One region of the Streptomyces sp. NRRL S-1813 genome, then DNA from elsewhere that is predicted to be linked to it. Evidence: riboswitches for the same ligand, from Rfam matches in the RefSeq annotation. Region 1 holds a riboswitch; each other region holds the start of a gene.
What was found. A riboswitch is a leader RNA that binds a small molecule or an ion and turns the genes downstream of it on or off. The one in region 1 is predicted to bind cyclic di-AMP.

Region 1 (2,258 bases):
CCGCGCTCGCCGACACCCTCGGTGCCTGGAGCGGCTCGACGGCCGAGCCGCTGAAGGCCTCGCCGATCGTCGCCGACGACACCGGCCGCGTGGTGATCGTGGACCGCCCCGGTGCCGTCCAGACGCAGCTGCTCCTCGGCCGTATCGGCGCCGACCGGCACGACCGGGTGTGGCCCGCGCAGGTCCTCGGCACGTACTGCCTGGGCGGTACCCTCACCTCCCGTCTGGACCGCGTCCTGCGGGAGGAGAAGGGCTACACCTACGGGGTGCGCGCCTTCGGCCAGGTGCTCCGCTCCACCGCCCCCACCTCCCCCGAGGGGGCCACGGGAGCCTCGCTGCTCGCCATCAGCGGCTCGGTGGACACCGCCTCCACCGTCCCGGCGCTGGAGGATCTGTGGAAGGTGCTGCGCACCCTCGCGGCAGAGGGGCTGACGGACGACGAGAGGGATGTCGCCGTACAGAACCTCGTCGGGGTGGCGCCGCTGAAGTACGAGACCGCGGCAGCCGTCGCGGGCACCCTCGCTGACCAGGTGGAACAGCACCTGCCGGACGACTTCCAGGCGCAGTTGTACGTCCGCCTCGCGGAGACCGGCACGGTCGAGGCGACGGCGGCGGCGGTCAACGCCTTCCCCATGGACCGGCTGGTGACGGTGCTGGTGGGCGATGCGGCGCAGATCGCCGAGCCCATCAAGGCGCTGGGCATCGGTGAGGTGACGGTCGTCAGCGGTTAGTCCCGCCATGTGACGGAAGGTCATATATCGACAAAGCGGCTCCCGTGGCGTTCGCGCCACGGGAGCCGCTGTATGTCCGGTTTATCGCGGCTGGTGCCACGGTTCTTGTGGCATCCCGCACAAAAAAGCGGTTCTGTTTGCCGATTGAAAGTTGCCCCGTTTAGCGTCGGTCCGGCTGTTCGTCACAAGTCCGCCACAACAGTGGCACCGGGCAGCCATCGCCGAGTCCCCGTACGGCGCGAGCCAGGGGAGCCGGGGACCCAGTGTCCCTTGGGGTGAATCGGACTCCTCTCCGGAGGAGCCCGTAGGAGACCTTCCTGCTCCGAACCCGTCAGCTAACCCGGTAGGCGAGAAGGAAGGAAAGGACAAGCCAGCCACATGGCGTTCATCCGTGCCACCGGGAAGCACCGTCGTGCGAACCGCCCCGCTCGAACGACCCGCAACATCGCCGGCATAGCCACCCTCGCGGCCGGCGGCGTTGTCGCCTCCGTGGCCTCGCCGGCGCTGGCGGCCACGGACGAGGCGCGCACCCACGACACCGGTCTCCAGCGGGCCGTCGTGCTGGGCGACGAGCTCGCCAACCATGTCGAGGCCCAGGCGGACGCGCAGCAGGCAGAGGCCGAGGCCGCCGCCGCGAAGGCCAAGGCAGAGGCCGTGGCCAAGAAGCAGGCCGAAGAAGCCAAGCAGCGCGTCGAGGCCGCCCGCAAGGCCAAGGAGCGCGCCGCCCGTGAGGCGGAGCGCAAGCGCCTCAACACCTTTGTCGCCCCCGTCGCGAACTCCTACGTCTCCACCTCGTACAAGGCCTCCAGCGGCCTGTGGTCCTCGGGCAGCCACACCGGTATCGACTTCCACGCCGCCTCCGGCACCAGCGTCCACGCGGTCGGCTCGGGCACCGTCGTCGAGGCCGGGTGGGGCGGTGCGTACGGCAACAACATCGTGATCAAGATGAACGACGGCACCTACACCCAGTACGGTCACCTGTCGTCGCTCGGCGTTTCGGTCGGCCAGCACGTCACCCCGGGCCAGCAGATCGGCCTCTCCGGCTCCACCGGCAACACCACCGGCCCGCACCTGCACTTCGAAGCCCGTACCGGCGCCGACTACGGCTCGGACATCGATCCGGTCGCCTACCTGCGCTCGCACGGCGTCAACGCCTGACCTCCCGCCCCGCCCGGCCGCGCGCCCCGCAGGGCCCGCGTTGCACCGCGTATCCGTCGGAAGCCCCGGCCACACGGCCGGGGCTTCGGCGTTATCCGGCGTGCGGTGTGCGGCGTGCGTGCACCGGATACGCCGGCGACCCGCGATACGCCGGCGACCCGCGGCTGCTGGCCAAAAAATATCCATGAATAACCGGAGTCCTTCGGAAAAGCCGTTCCCGTCGAATAGAGTCACGGAAAAGTCGCCGACCGGCGGCGTTTCCAGGGGATTACGGCGGAGGCACGGAAGATGCGAGGCCATATTTCCGCGCATGCGGTGTGCACGGCGATTCGCGACGACATTGTCTCCGGCGCGCTGGCGCCGGGGAGC
Region 2 (2,258 bases), on a different contig from region 1:
AGGTAGCGGAACAGCGGGAGGTCGCTGGCCTCGGAGGCGGCGTGCGCGACGGCGAGGGAGACGCCGAGGATGGCGTTGGCGCCGAGCGAGCCCTTGTTGTCGGTGGCGTCCAGGTCGAACATGGCCTGGTCGATCAGCCGCTGCTCGGTCGCGTCGTAGCCGACGAGCTCCGGGCCGATCTGCTCGATGACGGCCAGGACGGCCTTCTCCACGCCCTTGCCCAGGTAGCGGTTCGGGTCGCCGTCGCGGAGCTCGACGGCCTCGAAGGCGCCGGTGGAGGCGCCGGACGGGACGGCGGCACGGCCGGTGCTGCCGTCGTCGAGGCCGACCTCGACCTCGACCGTGGGATTACCTCGCGAGTCGAGAATTTCGCGGGCTACGACGACGTCGATCGACGGCACGTTGTCTCCTTCGTGGGTGTCAGGCGTTATGCGCATGAGCCTAACGGCCTCGGGCTCGTCCGCCTGCCCTTGGCCCGCTCTGTGGGATGGAAAGCCGCGCAAAGCTCCCCGAGGACCCAGCTCACGGGCGTTTGGGCACATTGTCGCTGAACGGGAACATGCGCCGAGCGGGAGCGGTCGGCGGCGTGCGGCCGCCCCGGCGTCGGTCCGGCCTCGGCCCGGGCTCCGTCCGGGCTCCGTCCGGGCTCCGTCCGGGCTCCGTCCGGGCTCCGTCCGGGCTCCGTCCGGGCAGAAGAAACCCCGCCCCGGCGCGCTCGGGGGAAGGGCGCGCCGGGGCGGGGCGGTCTCACGGGGGAAGGGGGCCCGCCGCTCGGGCCCGCCCGCGTCCCGGTGAGGGAGGGACTCAGACGTTGAGCTTCTGACCCGGGAAGATCAGGTTCGGGTTGCCGCCGATGACCGACTTGTTGGCCTTGTAGACCGACTTCCAGTCGCTGCCGTGGGCCTTGGCGATCTTGGCGAGGGTGTCGCCCGCCTTGACGGTGTAGTTGCCGTGGCCCATCGACTTGCGCTCGGTGGAGCGCGAGGCGTGCTGCTCGGGGGCGGCCGGGGCCTTCTTCGCCTCGGTCTTGCCCTGGTCCTGCTGGGGCGCGGACTTGGTCTGCGCGGAGCCGGAGGTGTCGACGTCGGCGGCCGGGCCACCGGCGGTCAGGTTGCCGGCACCGGCGCAGGACCAGGCACCCGGCCCCTGGATGGCGAGGAGCTTCTCGGCGGCGGCGATCTGCTGGGACTTGCTGGCCAGGTCGGCGCGCGCCGCGTACTGCGTGCCACCGGCGGCGGCCCAGCTGGAGTTGGAGAACTGGAGGCCACCGTAGTAGCCGTTACCGGTGTTGATCGACCAGTTGCCGCCGGACTCACACTGGGCGACCTTGTCCCAGGTGGCCACGGAGGCGGCAGAGGCGGAGGTGGCGCCCATCAGCGGGACGGCCACAGCAGCACCGGCGATGCCGGCGAGGGTGGCGACGCGGACGGCCTTGGACGGACGACGGTGCTTGCCCTTGATGATCAGCATGGTTCGTTCGTTTCCTCACCGACGCCTACGAGGTGAGCTGTCGGGTTCGGGCTGTGAGAAATCGCCCGGCCGCGTGCGCGTGGCGCACGTGGCTTCACCCCAAGCCGGTTGACCCGCTTTCACGGGTGGGGCCGGCACGTACCTTGGGTCCCCCGCTCCTGCCTTCGGCGCTTGCGCGTCAAGTGCCTCCGATCACCGGCAGGATTCGGCGTGTGATCAAAGGGCCCGCTTTGGCGAGCGGTCCTGACGTTAAGCAGTAACCGCCCTGGGGTTCAAACCCCATCATGTGAACCAAGTTGACCGTTTTTGATCACGGGTAGGTCACATATCCGCAGGTGAACCCCGGTTCGACGAGGTGGGACGAACCGGGGTTCACCGGAGCCAACGAGAGCCATGTCTCACTTTCCCCAAAAGCGGGCGAAGGCGGCGAACTACCCTGCCGCGTGCCCCAGATCGAGCAGTTGGCCCGGCTTGATCAGGTCCGCATCGGAGCCGATGACGCCCTCGTTGCCCTCGTAGAGCGCGGCCCAGCCACCGGGCAGCCGGTGGGCCTGGGCGATGGCTGACAGCGTGTCACCCGGCCGCACGGTGTAGTTGCCGTCGGCCGCCGGGCCCGTGCGGTGCGCGTCATCGCCCCGCGAGGCATGCCGGCCGCCGGCGGACCTGTCCTCGTCGTCACCCGCGCCGCCGCGGTGCTTGCCCTTGGAGGGCGTCTCCTGCGGGGTGCCGGTCGTGTCCGGACGGCTGCCCCCGTCGGACGGGTCGGCGGACTGCGACGGGTCGCCGTC
Region 3 (2,258 bases), on a different contig from region 1:
GCGGCTGCGGCAGGCGGGTGAGCAGCGGCAGCAGCGTGGCGCAGTGGGCCGGCTCGTCGGTCCGGGCGGAGCGCTGCATGATCACCGCGCGCACCTCGTCCCAGTGCCGGATGGTCCACTCGCGCCAGCGCCCGTACGCCATGTCACCGCGCGGGCCCAGCTCGGCGTGCGGGCCGTCGAGGTAGCGGACGGCGGCGAGCAGGAGGTCCGGCTGCTGTTTGTCGCCGGCCGGCAGCGATCCCGACAGCAGATCGCAGAGCTCCGGGTCGTGGCCGATCCGCGCGCTCAGCTCCTCATGCGCGGTGCACCGCCCCCGGGCCTGACGCCAGGAGAACTCCCGGTACCGCCCCGCCACTCCCCATGCGCCGGCGGCAGCGCTCTCGACGTTCCCGGTGTTCCCGACGTTGACGACCATGATCCGACGTTACTGCTCTCACGTTCCGTAATCGAGGGGCACCCCTCCGCATAACAACTGACGCACAATCAACGGGAGATCGTTTAGGGGTGGGCGGTCAACTCGCCCGGTTTGCGGCCATGCTGGCCGAAAAAGTCCATGCCAAACCTTGTGCGGAGACGACAGGGATTCACGGGAAGGCTTGGAATTCGGCTGCGATCTCTATTACTGTCCGATAACGCAGCGCGGTCGTCCCAGCCGTCGCAAGAGGCGGCACCGCGCGCCGACGCCGAATCCCGCACGCGCTTTTCACGCACCTCCAGCACCTCGAACTGCACCAAGGGAACCGGGGAACCACTTCCTTGGGGTGAATCGGACGCCCTCCGCCAGCGGGCGCCCGTAGGAGACCTTCCTGCTCCGAACCCGTCAGCTAACCCGGTAGGCGAGAAGGAAGGAAAGGAGAGCGCCCCCGTGGCGTCCAACAGGCCTGCCCCCGAGGGTCCGTCCGCCTACGACCTCGATGACCGAGGTGCCTTTCAAGGCCCCGGTGATGCGGACAACATGAACGACGGACCGTGGGAGGAATGGAATCCCACCGAGGACTCCATCCGCTCCGTCCGCGGCAAGCACCGGGTGGCCAAGCAGCGCGGCGGCGGACTCGCCCGCAGCAGCACGGTCCTGGGCGTCGGCGTCATCGCCGCGGTCGGCGCCGGCGGAATGGCCACGGCCGAGGGCCGCCCGGCGGTTCCGATCTCCATGCCGGACGTCGGCGGAATGGCCGACGACCTCGCCGACAAGCTCCCGGACGCCGAGTCCCTCCCCGGCGTCGGCGACCTCATATCGGACTCGGACTCGGGCACGGACTCCGCAGCGGCCGCGACCTCTGCGACGGACGGTGCGGTTCAGGACGTCTCCGGCCCCCTGACCCAGGCCTCCCGGACGGACTCGGGCACGGGCGCCGGCGAGGCCCTGCGCAGCCGCATCCTCGAGCAGGCCGACGCGCAGCAGGGCGCCGCCGAGCACGAGGCCCGTGAGGCCGCCGAACACGCCGCTTTCCAGAAGGCCGAGACCGAAGCCGCCACGCACCAGAAGTCGGCCGAAAAGGCCGCAGCAGCCAAGAAGGCGGCCGAGATGGAGGCCAAGCGCGAGGCCGAAGAAGCGGCCCGCCGGAAGGCGGAGGCCGCACGCCTCGCCAAGCTGGCGAAGAACTTCATCGCCCCGGTCTCCTCGTACACCCTCACCGCCGCCTTCGGCCAGGCCGGCGACCGCTGGGCCGCTGACCACACCGGACAGGACTTCGCCGCGCCGACCGGCACTCCCGTCAAGGCCGTGCACTCCGGCACCATCACCCAGGCCGGCTGGGCCGGCTCGTACGGCTACCGCATCGTCCTCACCCTCGACGACGGCACCGAACTCTGGTTCTGCCACCTGTCCTCGATGGTGAAGACCTCCGGCAAGATCAATACGGGCGATGTCATCGGCCGCGTCGGCGCCACCGGCAATGTCACCGGCCCGCACCTCCACCTGGAGGTGCGCCCCGACGCCGGCGACCCGATCGACCCCATGCCGTGGCTGCGCGATCACGGCATCAACGTGTGAGGTACGGCTTCAGGGCAGGCGTGACGCGCGGCCTCAAGGTGTGACGCGCGGCCTCAAGGTGTGACGCGCGGCCTCAAGGTGTGACGCGCGGCCTCAAGGTGTGACGCGTGGCCTCAAGGCGGGCGTGGCGCGCGGCCTCAACGTGTGGCGCGCGGCCTCAGGGCGTGACGCGTGGCCTCAACGTGTGACACCGCTGGAAACACCACTGACGGAAGTGGCTGCTGGGGGGCAGCGGAAGGAATAACTCCGCGCCCCCCGACGCTGC

Region 2: linked by a shared signal. The riboswitch ahead of IF67_RS0113310 (transglycosylase family protein) and the one ahead of IF67_RS0128590 (M23 family metallopeptidase) in region 1 are both predicted to bind cyclic di-AMP.
Region 3: linked by a shared signal. The riboswitch ahead of IF67_RS0125275 (M23 family metallopeptidase) and the one ahead of IF67_RS0128590 (M23 family metallopeptidase) in region 1 are both predicted to bind cyclic di-AMP.

Annotation. Positions count from the first base shown of each region.
Region 1 is NZ_JOHB01000025.1:79,840-82,097, forward strand. Features, by position in the region: gene IF67_RS0128585 (M16 family metallopeptidase) at 1-731, shown strand, start outside; cyclic di-AMP (ydaO/yuaA leader) riboswitch at 941-1,096, shown strand; gene IF67_RS0128590 (M23 family metallopeptidase) at 1,110-1,889, shown strand; gene IF67_RS0128595 (GntR family transcriptional regulator) at 2,178-2,258, shown strand, end outside.
Region 2 is NZ_JOHB01000007.1:34,660-36,917, forward strand. Features, by position in the region: gene eno (phosphopyruvate hydratase) at 1-401, opposite strand, end outside; gene IF67_RS0113310 (transglycosylase family protein) at 805-1,470, opposite strand; cyclic di-AMP (ydaO/yuaA leader) riboswitch at 1,478-1,691, opposite strand; gene IF67_RS0113315 (transglycosylase family protein) at 1,902-2,258, opposite strand, start outside.
Region 3 is NZ_JOHB01000020.1:125,735-127,992, forward strand. Features, by position in the region: gene IF67_RS0125270 (DUF2332 family protein) at 1-415, opposite strand, end outside; cyclic di-AMP (ydaO/yuaA leader) riboswitch at 699-854, shown strand; gene IF67_RS0125275 (M23 family metallopeptidase) at 866-1,993, shown strand.